DNA from 4 places in the Pseudochelatococcus sp. genome. Region 2 is predicted to be linked to each of the others. Evidence: predicted binding sites of a transcription regulator. Region 2 holds the regulator's gene; each other region holds the start of a gene.
The links. Region 2 encodes LexA, which represses DNA repair genes until DNA is damaged. Its sites were predicted from a motif close to TGTTCNNNNTGTGTTCNG; they were not measured.
Positions count from the first base shown of each region.

Region 1: a site for LexA is predicted at 2,611-2,628, ahead of ACOYJQ_RS11935 (helicase-related protein). Genes of this name have one in related genera too.
Region 3: a site for LexA is predicted at 2,329-2,346, ahead of ruvC (crossover junction endodeoxyribonuclease RuvC). Genes of this name have one in related genera too.
Region 4: a site for LexA is predicted at 2,014-2,031, ahead of ACOYJQ_RS10250 (glycosyl transferase). Genes of this name have one in related genera too.

Region 1 covers NZ_JBMNUS010000007.1:120,563-124,760, forward strand. Annotated here, with positions in the region: gene ACOYJQ_RS11935 (helicase-related protein) at 1-2,463, opposite strand, end outside; gene ACOYJQ_RS11940 (DUF3108 domain-containing protein) at 2,692-3,573, opposite strand; gene rpmB (50S ribosomal protein L28) at 3,931-4,198, shown strand, end outside.
Region 2 covers NZ_JBMNUS010000010.1:34,720-38,917, reverse strand. Annotated here, with positions in the region: gene parE (DNA topoisomerase IV subunit B) at 1-934, shown strand, start outside; gene lexA (transcriptional repressor LexA) at 1,148-1,975, shown strand; gene ACOYJQ_RS14750 (ComEC/Rec2 family competence protein) at 2,076-4,198, opposite strand, start outside.
Region 3 covers NZ_JBMNUS010000001.1:31,902-36,099, reverse strand. Annotated here, with positions in the region: gene tkt (transketolase) at 1-1,370, opposite strand, end outside; gene ACOYJQ_RS00170 (DUF4164 domain-containing protein) at 1,513-1,863, shown strand; gene ACOYJQ_RS00165 (cell division protein ZapA) at 1,866-2,255, shown strand; gene ruvC (crossover junction endodeoxyribonuclease RuvC) at 2,361-2,876, shown strand; gene ruvA (Holliday junction branch migration protein RuvA) at 2,873-3,490, shown strand; gene ruvB (Holliday junction branch migration DNA helicase RuvB) at 3,507-4,198, shown strand, end outside.
Region 4 covers NZ_JBMNUS010000005.1:257,495-261,692, forward strand. Annotated here, with positions in the region: gene ACOYJQ_RS10245 (error-prone DNA polymerase) at 1-1,795, shown strand, start outside; gene ACOYJQ_RS10250 (glycosyl transferase) at 2,066-3,967, shown strand; gene ACOYJQ_RS10255 (GntR family transcriptional regulator) at 4,030-4,198, opposite strand, start outside.

The DNA of each region.
Region 1 (4,198 bases), on a different contig from region 2:
GCGCTTTTCCGCGACATAGCCGAGCGACTTGAGGATCGACGCGAAATCCTCGCCGGCGCATCCGGCCAGCGACGTCATCGCGACCGTGACCACGAATCCGTCACCGTCGGCGGCGCCCGCCGGCGGCTCGCCGGGCGTCACGCCGGGCTTGTAGGCGATCGCGGGGCGGATGAGATCGGCGAGCCGTTCGAGAATGTCGACGCGCAACACCCGCTCGCCGCAGACGCGGAAGCCGGCGGCGCGATAAAGCCCCTTCGCCACCTCGGGCGACAGCTTGAACGAGGTGCGGCCGGAGGCGGCCAGATGGGCGATATCGTCAAGGCCCGGCTGCTCCAGACCGCCGTTCTTCAGCGCCCAGAGCTGCGCGGCGAGCGCGCGCGGCGCGGGCTTCAGCAACTGCGGCATGTAAAGGTGATAGGCCCCGAAGCGCACGCCGTGGCGGCGCAGGCTGGCGCGGTTCTCCTGATCGAGGCTTCTCACGTCCTGCGCCACGCGCGCGCGCTCCAGCACGCCGAGCGCTTCCGCGATCTGGAAAGCGACGCCGCGCGCGAGGCCGGTGATATCCTCCGCCGTCTCGATCAGATCGAGCGCGCCGAGCAGCTTCGCGACATGCGCCTTGAGCCAGAGCGCGAGGCGCGCCTCCACCTTCTCGCGCGCGCCGGCGGCAAGCGAATCGTCCGCGATCAGCCGCAGCGCGGGCGACAGCAGCTTCTCGCCCTCGGCAAGCCTCGCCACGCCGTCGCCGTTCCAGCGGATCACGCCGTCGTTGGAGAGCACGAAGGTCTCGTCGGGGCTTCCGGCCAGCCGGTCGGCGCGCGCCTCGATCTCGCCGGCGAGCGCCTTCTGGGCGGCGGCGCGCAGCGCCCGCACGTCCTGCCCGCCCGCCTCCGCGTCCGGCGCGAACTGGAACCCCTGCAAGCGGCCGACATGCTGGCCTTCGACCAGGACATCGCCCGACGTGGTGACTTCGGCTTCGAGCATCGCATTCTCTCTCAGGCGTCGCATCAGGACGCTGGTGCGGCGGTCCACGAAACGGCTGGCGAGCCGGTCGTGAAGCGCATCTGATAGTCTGTCCTCTACCTGACGCGTGACGCCCTGCCAATGGGCAGGATCACGCAGCCAGTCCGGTCTGTTCGCCACGAAGGTCCATGTACGCACCTGCGCAATGCGCCCCGACAGCGTATCGATCTCCCCGTCGGTCCGGTCGACATGCCGGATCTGGCGGGCAAACCAGTCATCGCCGATCGTGCCGGCGCGCATCAGGGACTCGTAGATGGTGCCGACGAGTTCAGCGTGCGCGGCCGGCGCGACTTTTCGATAGTCGGGAACCTGACAGACCTCCCAGAGTCTTTCAACCGCGCTTTTGCCCTGCGTGAGATCGCGGACCGTCAAATCGCGCGCCAGGATGTCGAGCGCCGCCTCGTCCTCGGCCACCGGCGCGCGGGTCAGCCCCGGTTCGGAAGGCGTCGCGGCAAGCGCCGCGCGCAGGTGCGCGATGGAGCGGAAATCGAGATCGGGATTGCGCCACTGGGCGATGCGGACCGGATCGAATCGATGATCCTCAACGGCTTCCACGATTTCCTGCCCGAAAGCCTCGGCCCGGCCCGTGGTGCCGAAGGTGCCGTCCTTCAGGTGCCGGCCGGCGCGGCCGGCGATCTGCCCGATCTCCGCCGGGTTGAGTTCGCGGAAACCGAAGCCGTCGAACTTGCGATTCGAGGCGAAGGCGACATGATCGACATCGAGATTGAGCCCCATGCCGATGGCGTCGGTGGCGACGATATAATCCACGTCGCCCGACTGATAAAGCTCGACCTGCGCGTTGCGCGTGCGCGGCGACAGGGCCCCCAGCACGACCGCCGCCCCGCCGTGCTGGCGGCGAATCAGTTCCGCGATCGCGTAGACTTCCTCCACCGAGAAGGCGACGATCGCCGAACGGCGCGGCAGGCGCGTGATCTTCTTCTCTCCCGCGCAGGAGAGTTGCGACAGGCGCGGCCGCGACACCACGTTGACGCCTGGCAGCAACTGCTCCACCAGCGGGCGCATGGTGTCCGCGCCGATCACCAGCGTCTCCGCCCGTCCGCGCTGGTTGAGCAGCCGGTCGGTGAACACGTGGCCGCGGTCGAAGTGCCCCGCGAGCTGGATTTCGTCGATGGCGCAGAAGGCGACGTCGATATCGCGCGGCATCGCCTCGATGGTGGCGACCCAGTAACGGGCGTTGGCGGGCCTGATCTTTTCCTCGCCGGTGATCAGCGCCACCGCCTCGCTTCCCGCCCGTTCCACGACGCGGTTGTAGACCTCGCGCGCCAGCAGCCGGAGCGGCAGGCCGATCATGCCGCTCTCGTGGCCCAGCAGCCGTTCGATGGCGAGGTGCGTCTTGCCCGTGTTCGTCGGCCCGAGCACGGCGGTGACGCCACGGGCGCGCACGCGCGCGGGCAGGGAGCGGGGAAGGGGGGAAAGAGCCATCAGCGATCGAACGCAGCGTATGAACCGACGATCAGGAGTTGAAGCGAGAGCGCGCCCGGAACCGGACCATCGCGACGGCCCGCCCCGCGGGCGGGACGGAAACCTCTCTAGCACATCGGCGCGGTCTGGCCACTCCCCCCGTGGCAGATGAACGCGAAACGAACGAATGGCGCCCGAATCGCAGACAGCGGAGAATCGGCTTTTGTTCGCCGCGCGGGCGGCAGCGCCTCAGTTGCTCGCCCGCAACGCCGGCGCGGCGCGGCGGGCGGTCGCCGCCGGCTTGCCGCCGGGGAAACGCGACGCCTCGATGACGACCATCCCCATCGGAGAGCGCACCGCGATGCGATAGGGCAGGAACACCTGCCCGTCGGGCGCGGGAGCGAGCCACACCTCGATATCGCGGTTGTTCTGCATGAACTCCGTATCCTCGCGGCCGTTCACATGGCCGGAAACCGGCAGGTAGCGCCCCGAGCAGACCGCGATCGCGCCCGCATAGGCCCGGCCGTCGATCCGCTCCGAACGGACGAACGACAGCGGAATGTCGAAGCGCGCCGACCCGTCGAACAGCGGCAGCGTGCGGTTGCAGGCCGCGGGATCGCCCGCATCCGCCCGGCCGGCGACCGGCATCAGCAGCGCGCTGACGGGATCGACGATATCGCGCATGTCGTTCTCGCGCAACGGCACCCGATTCCGGCGCTCCGGGATCGGCGGAGAAACCTTCAGCGCCCGCACCGTGCCGTCCGCCAGCGCCATGCGCACGCTCACCGACCTGCTGCCGGAAGCCGTCGTGACCGCGAACGCGGCGGGGCGCACGCTCGCGCCCGCGAAAGCGCCCGAGGCGCTCGCCGCTCCCTTGCCGCCCGTCATGACGCCGGCGAGCCCCGTCAGCCGCGTCCACAGATCGACCTTGTAGCGATTGCCGGCGATGCTGGCCTTGAGCTGGGCCACGCCGATCTGCATGCCCATCAACGTGATGTCGTAATGACTTTCGAAATCGCGGCCGGCCGCCTGCGCCACGCCGGCGGGCAGCGCCGCTGCGGGAAAGGCCAGCACGGCGAGAGCCGCCAGTCGCGCGGCGCGCGCCGTCTTCGTGATGAATTGCCGCATCATGCCCTCTTCCACCCGCTCGCGGTTCCGGCGCTCGCAAATCCGGTCCGCACGCGATTCGCGGCGGCTCCCGGAGCCGGAAGAATCACCGGCCCGCTCATGACAACAGGATCGCCCGTCTATGGATAACGATGTGTAAACGCCGCCGCCGAAAACCGCTTCCGGCACGGCGCGGCCCCGCATCGTGTCACGTTCGTGACAATGCGATCACATCGCCTTGACGATGACCCTCGCTTTACATTATACACCAATGATCTTTCATGGGACATGAGGTGTCCGCAACCCCGGCGGCAACGTCGGGTTTTTGCTGTTTTTGTGGCAGCGGGTTGCCTCGATAGCGTTTACAAGGATTGAAGCGTCATGGCACGCCGCTGCGAACTCACTGGCAAGGCCGTTCTCGTCGGCCATCTCGTGAGCCATTCGAATCACAAGACCAAGCGTCGTTTTCTCCCCAACCTCGTCAAGGTGACGCTCCAGTCGGAAACGCTGGAACGCAACGTGCGCCTGCGCATCAGCGCCGCCGCCCTGCGCTCGGTCGAGCACCGCGGCGGCCTCGACGCGTTCCTGATCAAGGCGGGCGAGGACGATCTGTCGCAGGGCGCCCGTGCGCTGCGCCGCGAAATCGTCA
Region 2 (4,198 bases):
GTTCATCCGCGAACCCGAATTTCAGGGCCAGACGAAGGACAGGCTCGCGACCGTCGAGGCCGGGCGCATCGTGGAGAGCGCGGTGCGCGACGCCTTCGACCACTGGCTCGCGGCGTCTCCCCAGCAGGCGTCGCGCCTTCTCGACTGGACGGTGGAACGGGCGGAGGAGCGCCTGCGCCGCCGCGCCGAGAAGGACATCGCCCGCAAGACGGCCACGCGCCGCCTGCGGCTGCCGGGCAAGCTCGCCGACTGCACGAAGGCGGGCGCGGCCGGCTCCGAGCTTTTTCTCGTCGAGGGTGATTCGGCCGGCGGCTCCGCCAAGCAGGCGCGCGACCGCGCGACGCAGGCGATCCTGCCGCTGCGCGGCAAGATCCTGAACGTGGCGTCCGCCGGGCGGGACAAGCTGGTGCAAAACCAGCAGATCGCCGATCTGATGCTGGCGCTCGGCTGCGGCACGGGGTCCGCCTATCGCAGCGCCGACCTGCGCTACGAGAAAGTCATCATCATGACGGACGCCGATGTCGACGGCGCGCATATCGCCTCGCTTCTCATCACCTTCTTCTGGCGGCAGACGCCGCGCCTCATCGACGAACGCCATCTCTACCTCGCCGTGCCGCCGCTGTTCCGGCTGAGCCACGGAGGCAAGACGGTCTACGCCCGCGACGAATCGCACCGGCAGGAACTGATGCGCACGACCTTCAGGGGCAGGAAGGTGGAAATCGGCCGCTTCAAGGGCCTTGGCGAGATGCTGCCCGCCCAGCTCAAGGAAACCACCATGGACCCGCGCAAGCGCACGTTGCTGCGCGTCGTCGTCGACGACGACGCGCGCCCGCAGACCGGCGACGCGGTGGAGCGGCTGATGGGCAACAAACCGGAGGCGCGCTTTTCCTTCATTCAGGAAAACGCCGCCTTCGCCACCGATCTCGATATCTGACCGCAGGAGCGCCGACGCATGAATCGGCCGAGATCCCCGTCCGGGCCGTAATCCTCGCCTGCAAGCCGGTTTTACAAGCCAAGTTTTAACGATCCGGGCGGATAGTGGCGCTTGCAGAACACATTAAGAACTTGTATAGTGTTCGTGTTTCGTTTCGTAAGCAGGCATGCATGAGGGGTCGCTGGGCGAAGCTCCGGGAAGGATTTGTGGACCATGTTGACGCGCAAGCAACACGATCTGCTTCGGTTTATTCATGAACGCATGCGGGAATCCGGCGTTCCCCCTTCGTTCGACGAGATGAAGGACGCGCTCGATCTGCGGTCCAAATCGGGCATTCACCGTCTGATCATCGCGCTTGAGGAACGTGGTTTCATTCGCCGCCTGCCCAACCGCGCGCGCGCGATCGAAGTGATTCGTCTTCCCGAGGCGCTGGCCGCGCCCGTGCCGCGGGGGCGCTTCAGCCCCAGCGTCGTCGAGGGCGGGCTGGGCCGGGACGGAGGGGCCGGCCGGGAGGCCGGATTCGGCCGGGACGGAGGGCTTGCGCGCGACCCTGCTTCCGGGCGCGCCGGCGGTCAGGCGTTCCGCGCGGGGGGCGAGCGTCCCGGTTTCGATTCGGGCGAGTCCGGCGCGGGCAACACGCGTCCTCTGTCCGCGCAGACATCGGTTCAGGTGCCGGTCATGGGCCGGATCGCGGCGGGCACCCCCATCAGCGCCATCCAGAGCAGCAGCCATACCCTCGCCTTGCCGCCGGAGCTGCTGTCGCCGGGCGAGCATTTCGCGCTCGAGGTGCGTGGCGATTCGATGATCGAGGCCGGCATTCTCGACGGCGACACGGTGATCCTGCGCCGGCAGGACATGGCGGAAACCGGCGACATCATCGTCGCGCTGATCGACGATGAGGAGGCCACCCTCAAGCGCCTGCGCAAGCGCGGCTCCTCGATCGCGCTGGAGGCCGCCAACCCCGCCTACGAAACGCGCGTGCTCGGCCCCGACCGTGTGCGCATTCAGGGCAAGCTCGTGAGCCTCGTGCGCCGCTACTGAACGCAAGTCGCGGGAGAACACGGCAATGGCCATGGCCTGCGCCACACCTCCGGGTGCGGCGGTGACACAGGCGGCTCCCCGGCTTTTGGCCGAGATGCCGTTATCGCGCGCTTCTGCGCCACGGGCGTTCTTCCGGGGCTTCCCGGCCGTCGCCTGTCCGCGCGCCGGGCGCGGCCGGATGCTCCCGCGTTCCCTCCACCGTCAGCCCGTCGCCCGCCACGGTGAGGGCGATGGCGCCGAAGCGGTCCAGGTCGTCGCGGTCGATCACATGAGGCGCGGCGCAATCCGGCGGCGCCTGGCGGGGCGTGATCAGGACGGCGGCGCGGCGGCAATCTTCCCTGAGCGCCCCTGCCTCGCGGGAGAAGGCCACGCTGCGGCCGTCAGCGAGACGGGCGACGCAGCCCAGCCTGTCGCAGGCAACGTTGTGCCGCAGCGCGGGGTCGTTCGCGCGGCGGCCGTCGCCGTCGGCGCGCAGCCATTGCTCGACGACGAAGGCCGAGGGACTGCCGAGAATGACGAATCGCCCGTCCGCGCCGCGCACCGCGGCGCCGCGCCCCTCCCGATCGACGCGGATATCGGGACGCGCCGGCGCGGCGGCGAGCGCGAGGCCGGCGGCGGCCGGCAGGACCGCGAGCCAGCGCAGCGGGGTGGACCACAGGCAGGCCCACAGCAGGGCCAGCACCAGCAACAACAGGATTCCCATGCCGAAGGCGGGCACGACGACCACCGCCCCCGGAAAATCCGTCATGATCCGCGCCCCCTCCAGCACGGGAACCGCAGCGAGGCCGGCCAGATGCCAGAAGGGACCGTCGAGGCCCAACGGATGAAACGCCACGGCGAGAAAGGAGAGCGGCATCACCGCGAGTTCCACGATCGGCAGGCCGAAGGCGTTGCCGAGAATGCCCCACGGATTGAAGGTCTGGAAGTGGTAGGTGCTGAACGGCCCGGTCGCGAGCATCGCCACGATGGTGGTGACGGCGCTCATCGCGATCACGCGGCGCATCCGGCCCGTGCGCTGCCGGTCCGGCGGTCGCAGCGCGCCCCCTTCGCGCAGCGGCAGGAGGCTGCGCGCGGGATCGCCGTTCTCCCAGCGCTCGAACAGCGCGATCAGCGCCGCCACGCCGGCGAAAGACATCTGGAAGCTCGGCCCGAGCATGGATTCGGGTTGCAACGTCAGGCACACGAAGGCTGCGAGCGCCAGATTGCGCATGGACAGGGCCGGCCGGTCGACGAGAATCGCTCCCATCACGATCAACGTCACGAACAGCGCGCGCTGGGTGTCGATTCCCGCGCCCGAGAACACGCAATAACCGCTGGCGCCGACGATGCCGGCGACGGCGGCGAACTTGCGCACCGGATAGCGGACCGCAAGGCCCGGCACGAACACGAGCAACTGGCGCACGATGACGAAGAGCGCGCCGGCGACGAGCGTCATGTGAAAACCGCCGATGGAAACCACGTGATAGATGCCGGCGGCGCGCAGCGCCTCGTTGGTCTCGTCCGCGATCATCCCGCGCTTGCCCGTCACCAGCGCCGCGACGAAGGCGGCCTCCTGCGCCCGCGGCCCTCCCGTACCGGCGTCGGGGAGCAGCGGTCCGCCGCCGCCGGCCGCCTCGAGGATACGCCGCGTCAACGCATTGCGCTCGACGTCGATCCGGGCGGAAAGGCGGGCGGCCCATCCGACGCGAATCGCGGCGGGTTCCACGTCGTCCGCGATGACGCGCACCGCGCCGTTCGCCGAGCCGACCGCGCCGATACCGCCGAAGAAGGCGTCACGCGCGAAATCGTAACCGCCCGGCCGCGCCGGCTGCGGCGGAGGCACGAGCCGCGCGACCGCCGCGATGCGCGTTCCCGCCGCGATGCCGGCCCCCTTGCGAAAGCTCACCCGCACCGTCGCCGGACGGCGCGCGGGCGGAAGGCCGGCGAAGGCGTGCACCTCGATCACCGCGCGCGGCCCCTGCCCGCGCTCCTCCACCGAGCGGACATAGCCTTCGAGCGGCCCGACGACGGCCGCGTCCAGCAGCGGCCGGGTGACGAGCGCCGTTCGCAACGAGGCGACCGAGAACCCGAGAAACACCGCCCCCACGGCGATCGCCGCGAGACGGGCGCGCCAGCGCCCGCGCAGCATGAACGCCGCGACGACAGCGAGCGCGGCAAGCAGCGGTCCGGCCCACGGCGCGGGCTCCCGCTCCGCCGCGAAGTAAAGCGCGATACCCGCGCCAT
Region 3 (4,198 bases), on a different contig from region 2:
GCGAGCCGGATGGCGGGGCGGGCGTAGTCGGAAAACACGAGGAAGGTGCCGCCGGCCGGACGATAGCCGCCATGCAGCAGGATGCCGTTCATGGCCGCCGCCATGGCGTGTTCGCGGATGCCGTAATGAATGTAGCGTCCGCTGAAGTCGCCGGGGGCGATTTCCTTGAGCCCCTTGGTGCGGGTGTTGTTGGAGGGCGTGAGATCCGCCGAGCCGAGCAGCAGTTCCGGCACCTCGTCCACGAGCGCCTCCAGCGCCAGTTCGCTTGCCTTGCGGGTGGCGATCGTGGGTGCTTCGGCGTTCAGGCGCAGTTTCAGCGCGTCGATGGCCGCGTGCAGGCGGCGCGCGTCGGGCTCGCCGGTGATGCGGCGGGCGAATTCGGTGCGCACGCTCTCGGGCTGCCCGGCAAGCCGCTTCTGCCAGTCGAGACGCGCCTCGCGCCCGCGCTCGCCGAAAGCCCGCCATGCGGCGAGGATATCGTCGGGAATCTCGAACGGCCCGTGATGCCAGCCGAGCGCCTCCTTGGTGGCGAGGAGTTCGTCGCCGCCCAGCGGCTCGCCGTGGGCCTTCGAGGTGCCGGCCTTCTTCGGGGAGCCGTAGCCGATGACGGTTTTCGCGGCGATCAGCGTCGGCCTGTCGGCGGCGCGCGCGGCGTCGATGGCGGCCGCCACCGCCTCGTGGTCGTGGCCGTCGACATGCACGGCCCGCCAGCCGGCGGCTTCGAAGCGCTTGACCTGATCGACCGAATCGGAAAGCGACAGCGGCCCGTCGATGGAGATGCCGTTGTCGTCCCAGATCACGATCAGCCGGTTGAGCGCAAGATGCCCGGCGAGCGCGATGGCCTCCTGGCTGATGCCTTCCATCAGGTCGCCGTCGGAGGCGAGGACGTAGGTGAAGTGGTCGACGAGATCGCCGCCGTATTCGGCGTTGAGCAGCCGCTCCGCCAGCGCGAAGCCGACCGCCGTGGCGAGGCCCTGCCCGAGCGGGCCGGTGGTGGTCTCGACGCCGGCGGTGACGAAGTTCTCGGGGTGGCCCGGCGTCTTCGAATGCAACTGGCGGAACCGCTTCAGTTCATCGAGCGTCACCGACGGGTTGCCCGTGAGATAAAGCAATGCATAAAGCAATGTGGATCCGTGGCCGGCGGACAGGATGAACCTGTCGCGGTCCGGCCAGGCGGGATTGGCGGCGTCGAACTTGAGAAAGCGCGAGAAAAGCACGGTCGCCACGTCCGCCATGCCCAGCGGAAGGCCGGGGTGGCCGGACTTCGCCTTTTCCACCGCATCGATCGCCAGCGCGCGCACCGCGTTGGCAAGCTGCTTCGGCCCGATCTGCTCGGACGCGACCTGATGGGGCTCGACTTGTGATGTCACGGGTGGAATCCTTTGAATATGATCATATGCGTGCGGCGGACGTCGCTGCGCCGGAGTGACGCCACCCGTCTGCCATGCTGATAATCAGGCTTGATAGCAGGCTGTATCCCCATGTCAAAACGGAACATGGCGATCAGGCGTATTGACGCGCGGAAAACAGCCGTTCACCCTGCGCGGATACGTGGATTTTCACCTCGAGTTCGGTATTGGGGGCTGCATCATGTCGCTGGCGGAAGCGTTGAAACGGCTCGGCGACGCCGTGAGCGCGCTGGAGCGCGCGAGCGTGCGCCGGCTGGAGCTCGACCGGCGCGGCGGCGACCTGCCGACCGAACTCGCCCTGATGCAGGACGACCGCGCCCGCCTCGCCGTCGAGCTGGACGGCACGCTGGCGCGCGTCGCCCGGCTCGAACGGGTGGCGGGCGATGTCGACGAGCGCCTCGCCGCCGCATTGGAGAAGGTGGAGACCGTGCTTTCAGGCGAGCGGGGAGGCTGATCGTGCCACAGGAAAGCAGCGGCGTCGCCCATGTCAGCGTCGTCATCGCCGGGCGCGCCTACCGCATGGCCTGCGAGGCGGGCGACGAGGCGCGGATCGAGGCGCTGTCGGCGCGGGTCGACGCGCGGATCGGAGAACTCGCCGCGGTGTTCGGCGCCATCGACGAACTGCGCCTCACCGTCATGGCCGCCGTCTCCATCGCGGACGATCTCGCCGCCGCCGACCGGCGTCTGGCCGGGGCGCAGGCCGAAATCGCCGCGCTGCGGCAGAAGCGCGAGGCGGAAAAGGAACGCGCCGGGGCGCAGGAGGCGGAATTCGCCGCAGCCGTAGCGGCGATCGCGGAAAGAGTCGAGAACGTCGTCGCCGATCTCACCCCCTCGCTTCAGGCTTAACCACGCGGCGGGACCGGACATGTTTTGCGCCGGGCTCCGGCATTTTCCACCATCGGGCGCCTGGCGGCAGGTGCGTTCTCCGTTTGTTTTTGTTACACGGAAGGCATGACGGGACAACAGGTGATTCGCATTCTGGGGATCGATCCGGGATTGCGCCGCATGGGCTGGGGCGCGATCGCGGTGGAGGGATCGCGGCTGTCGTTCGTCGGTTGCGGCTGCGTCGAGTCGGACGGGGCGCTGCCGCTGGCGGAACGGCTGCGCCAGTTGCATGACGGACTGGCGCGCGTGCTTGCCGAGGCCGCGCCCGACGAGGTGGCGGTGGAAGAGACTTTCGTCAACAAGGATGCGCAGGCGACGCTGAAGCTCGGCCACGCGCGCGCCATCGCGCTGCTGGTGCCGGCTCTCGCCGGCCTTTCGGTCGCCGAATACGCGGCCAATCAGATCAAGAAGACGGTGGTGGGAGTCGGCCACGCGGAGAAGGCGCAGATCGCGGCGATGATCCGCGTGCTGCTGCCGCTCTCGACCGCGAGGACGCCCGACGCGGCGGATGCGCTCGCCGTCGCTATCACCCATGCGCATCACCGGAAGGCGCGGGCGCTGGCGATGCGGGTGGCGTCATGATCGGCAAGCTGCGCGGCGTCGTCGATTCGCAGGGCGAGGATTACGTCGTTCTGGATGTGCACGGCGTCGGCTATGTGGCGCATTGCTCGTCGCGCACCCTGCAAGGGCTGCCGCCGGCCGGAGAACAGGCGACGCTCGTCATCGAGACGGTGGTGCGCGAGGACATGATACGGCTTTATGGTTTCCGCTCGGAGGCGGAGCGGGACTTTTTCCGGCTGTTGCAGACGGTGCAGGGGGTGGGCGCGAAGGTGGCGCTCGGCATTCTGGCGGCGCTGGAGCCGGCCGCGCTTTCCGCCGCCATCGCGCAGGCCGACAAGAATGCGCTGGCCCGTGCGCCGGGCGTCGGGCCAAGGCTCGCGACGCGTATCGCCACCGAGCTTCGCGACAAGGCGCCGGCCTTTCTTGCCCTGCCGGGGGGTGCTCCCGCGCCGTCTGCCGCGGCCGCGCCGTCCGATGCGCCGCAGCCGCTGGCGGACGCCGTGTCGGCGCTCGTCAATCTCGGCTATGGCGAGCCGCAGGCCGCGCGCGCCGTGAGCGTCGCCGCGCAGCAGGCGGGAGAGGGGGCCGATGTGGCCCGGCTCATTCGCCTCGCGCTGAGGGATCTGGCCTCATGAGCCCGGAGGTTGTCCCATGAGCAAGGGCGTGCTCGGGCCGGAACGGCAGGCCGGGGATCAGGAGCCGTCGTTGCGGCCGCTGGCGCTCGGCGAGTTCATCGGCCAGGCGCAGGCGCGCGCCAACCTGTCCGTCTTCATCGAGGCGGCGAAGGCGCGCGGCGAGGCGCTCGACCATGTGTTGTTCGTCGGCCCGCCGGGCCTCGGCAAGACGACGCTGGCGCAGATCGTCGCGCGCGAGCTCGGCGCGAATTTCCGCTCCACCTCCGGGCCGGTGATCGCGAAAGCCGGCGATCTCGCCGCGCAACTGACCAATCTCGACGAGCGCGACGTGCTGTTCATCGACGAGATTCATCGCCTCAACCCGGCGGTGGAGGAAATTCTCTATCCGGCGATGGAGGATTATCAGCTCGATCTGATCATCGGCGAGGGGCCGGCGGCGCGCTCGGTCAAGATCGACCTGCCGAAATTCACACTGGTGGGGGCGACGACGCGCCAGGGCCTGCTGACCACGCCGCTGCGCGACCGCTTCGGCATTCCGATCCGGCTGCAATTCTACACGGTGGCGGAGCTGGAGCTGATCGTGACGCGCGGGGCGAAGGTGATCGGCGTCGGCATGAGCCCGGACGGCGCCAACGAGATCGCGCGCAGGGCGCGGGGCACGCCGCGCATCGCCGGCCGGCTGCTGCGCCGGGTGCGGGATTTCGCCGT
Region 4 (4,198 bases), on a different contig from region 2:
CCAGTTGATCGGCACGCCCCGGCATCTCTCCCAGCACCCCGGCGGCTTCGTGCTGACGCGCGACCGGCTCGACGCACTGGTGCCGATCGAACCCGCCGCGATGGCCGACCGGCAGGTCATCGAATGGGACAAGGACGACATCGACATCCTGAAATTCATGAAGGTCGACGTGCTGGCGCTCGGCATGCTGAGCTGCATGCGCCGGGCCTTCGATCTGCTGGCCGAGCACAAGGGGCTCCGTCTCGATCTCGCGACCGTGCCGGCGGAGGACGAGCGCACCTACGCCATGATCCGGAAGGCCGATACGCTCGGCACCTTCCAGATCGAGAGCCGTGCGCAGATGAGCATGCTGCCGCGCCTGAAGCCGAAAACCTATTACGATCTCGTCATTCAGGTCGCCATCGTGCGCCCCGGCCCCATTCAGGGCGACATGGTGCATCCCTATCTGCGCCGGCGCGAGGGCCGGGAGAAGGTCGATTATCCCAAGCCGGAGCTTGAGGGCATTCTGGCCAAGACGCTGGGCGTGCCGCTGTTTCAGGAGCAGGCCATGCGGGTGGCGATCACCTGCGGCGGCTTCACCCCCGGCGAGGCCGACCAGCTTCGCCGCGCCATGGCGACATTCAAGAACACCGGCACCATCTCGCAGTTCGGCCGCAAGCTGATCGACGGCATGATCGCCAACGGCTACGAGGCCGCATTCGCGGAAAAGATCTTCCGGCAGCTCGAAGGCTTCGGCTCCTACGGCTTCCCGGAAAGCCATGCCGCGAGTTTCGCGCTGATCGCCTACGCCTCGGCCTGGATGAAATGCCGGCACCCGGACGCCTTCTGCGCGGCGTTGCTCAATGCCCAGCCGATGGGTTTCTACGCGCCGGCGCAGATCGTCCGCGACGCGCGGGCGCACGGCGTCGAGGTGCGCCCGGTGTGCGTGAACGCCTCGCGCTGGGATTGCGGGCTCGAACCCTGCGGGGACGGGCGCTTCGCCGTGCGTCTCGGCCTGCGGATGGTTGCGGGACTCGGCAACGCCGATGCGGCGCGGCTCCTTGCCTGCCGCGCCGACGAGCCTTTCCGCTCGCCCGAGGAGCTGTGGCATCGGGCCGCCGTTTCCGCCGCCTCTCTGGTCGCGCTCGCTGAAGCCGACGCCTTTCGCCCCTCGCTCGGCCTCGCCCGCCGTGAGGCGCTGTGGGCGATCCGGGCGCTGCGCGACGAGCCGCTGCCGCTGTTCGCGGCCGCCGCCCGGCGGGAGGCGGCGCCCCTTGCCGAGCAGCGCGAGCCCGCCGTTTCGCTGCGTCCGATGACCGCCGGCGGCGAGGTCGTGGCGGATTACGGGCATGTCGGCCTGACCCTGCGCGATCATCCCGTGTCATTCCTGCGCCGGGATCTGGCGCGCCGGCGCATCATGACCTGCGCGCAAGCCATGGCCTGCCGCGACCGGCGCCGCGTCGAGGTCGCGGGCCTCGTTCTCGTGCGCCAGCGCCCCGGTTCCGCCAAGGGCGTCATCTTCATCACGCTGGAGGACGAAACGGCCATCGTCAATCTCGTGGTCCGGAAACAGGTGTTCGCGCAATACCGGCGCATCGTTTTCGGCGCGGACATGATCGCCGCCGCCGGATACATCCAGCGGGAAGGCGAGGTCGTGCATCTCGTGGCGCAGCGTCTGACGGACCTGTCGGCGGAGCTTGCCAGCGTCGGATCGCGCGAGGCGGGTTCGCCGCTGCCGAAAAACGCCGTCCTTCAGGAGCCCGCAAACGGAGGGCCTGCGGGCGGAATCAGGGTGAAGGCCCGGAATTTCCATTGAGAGTGCAGCCGGAAGGGCGGCCCATGGCAGAATTGCAGAAGTAAGATACCTGATTGAATTATATTTCAGACACAGATCAATTTTTTCTTGTGGAGAATAAAATAATAAAAAACAAAAATAAAATCATTATCTTTATGAGAAGAAGCTATAATCATGGACATTTATTTTAATATTGTTTTTATATTTTGTTTCGTCGGATGCCAGAATCATGTTTAAGGTTTTCGCTGGTTGTTCTTGTCTGCTGAAAACATGTTAACGGGTGTTCATCAGATGATGGCGCGTCTGCGAAACCTGCCGGGACCCGGCGATATCCGTGCGTGGGTGTGCGCGCTGTCGGGCAAAGTGCTTTTGGCGTCCGGCGGCAAGGCGGCGGCCGCCGCCGTTCTCGCGCAGGCCGGTGACGGTGAGACGCGGCGCGTGGAGGATTGCCTGAAACAGGCGATGCAGCTTCATTTCGAGCGCGGCGATGCGGAGAGCGTCCGCGTCATCGGCCGCCGGTTGCGCCGCCGGGGCGAAACGGACCCGGACATCGCGTTCATGCTGATGTCCGTCCTGCCGGACGAGGAAGACAAGAACCGGGTTTTCGCTTTCCAGCGGCTGCTTCTGAAGAGCCGCAACCTGAAATACGTAAGCCTCTGTCTGTCCGTCCTCAAGCTCGATACCGGGAGTGAGGGCGACTATGAACTGCTTCAGGAAACTTCCCTGTTTCTTGAGCAGGAGGCGGGCGGCCGTGCGCTGCATGCCTTTCTGAGCGCCCATCTCGTCATGTGGGCGCTGGAGCGTTGCGATTATCCCGCCGCGCGGTGCGCTCTCGCGGTCGCGGAGGCCAATCTGAAACAGGGCCGCCGCGGCATATTGGGGCTGGTGCAGGGGCTGCATGCCATTCACTGGTGGGGCGACGACGGCGCTGCCGCCCATGCGGTTGCGGTCGCGCTGCCGCCGCAGCCCGAGGCGCGCGCGCGGCGCAGGGCCATGCCGCATCGGTGGGACGACGACAGGATCAGGATCGGATACGTCTCTGCCGATTTCCTGGATATCCACGCCACCATGCAGTTGCTCGGCAACGTCCTGGAAAGGCATGACAGGAGCCGTTTCGACGTCACCCTCTTTTGCCATACGCCCGACGATTACATCGCACGCAACAATTTCGATCGCACGCAATGGGGCGACGTCGTCGATATAAGGGAAATGTCCGATGAAGATGCCGTCAGGTGCATTCGCGACAGAAACACGGATATCCTCGTCGACCTGAAGGGATATACGATGCACTCGCGCAACAGGATATTCAATTTTCCCGCGGCGCCGGTTCATGTGGCGTGGCTGGGTTATCCGACGACCGCGGTGAATGTCGATCTGGATTATGTGATCGGCGATCCTTTCGTGCTGCCGGACAGCGCCCGTCCCGACTGGAAGGAAGCGTTCTGCCGCCTGCCCGAAACCTACCAGCCCAACGATCCCGTCCGCCGCCCGCCGCCGACGCCGCTCGCGCGCGCCGATTTCGGCCTGCCGCCGGATCGCTTCATCTTCGGTTCGTTCAACAATCCGCATAAAATCACGCCGGCCGTCATCGATCTGTGGTGCCGCATCCTGCGCCGGACGCCGGACGGACTCATGTGGATATATGCGCGGGAGGAACGCCAGCAGAATAATCTGCTGAAGGAGTTCGTGCGTCAGGGCATAGCGGCGGAGCGGGTTTCGTTCATGTCCCACGAGACCCCGGCGCGGCATCTCGATCGCATGCAACTCGCCGATCTCGGTCTCGATACCTTTCCCTACAACGGCCATACGACGACATCGGAGCAATTGTGGTCCGGCTTGCCGGTGCTGGCGGTCCGGGGCACGCATTTCGCCTCGCGGGTGAGCGAGAGCCTGCTCAACGCCATCGGCCTGCCGGAACTGGTGGCCGGGGACAACGACGCGTATGTCGAACTCGCGGTCAGCCTTTATCACGACCGGGAACGGCTTTCCGGCTACCGGCGCGCGCTCGAAGCGGGGCGCTTCACCCGGCCGCTGTTCGACGCGGAACGCTTCTGCCGCCATCTGGAACGGGCCTATGCGACGATGGCCGCGCGCGCGAAAGCCGGGCTGGAGCCGGATGTGATCGACGTGCCGGCCATGCCGGCGCGCCAAGGATCATTCGAAGAAGGATCATTCGAAGAAGGATCGTTCTAAGAAGGATCGTTCGAAGCGGCATGGAGCGGCGGACATGCGCACGGTGGCGCCCCGTCGTTTGTTTACGCCGAAAGCCGGTAGCTGCCCGCGGCGTCGATCTGGCTTTCGAGGCGGGCGACGACGATGGAGAACGTCGTCTCGATGTGTACGTCGATCAGGGCCGACAGCCGGTCGATATCGTTCGCCAGCGCGGCTTCGAAGATCGCCCGGTGCTCCTCGCGGACGTCGCGC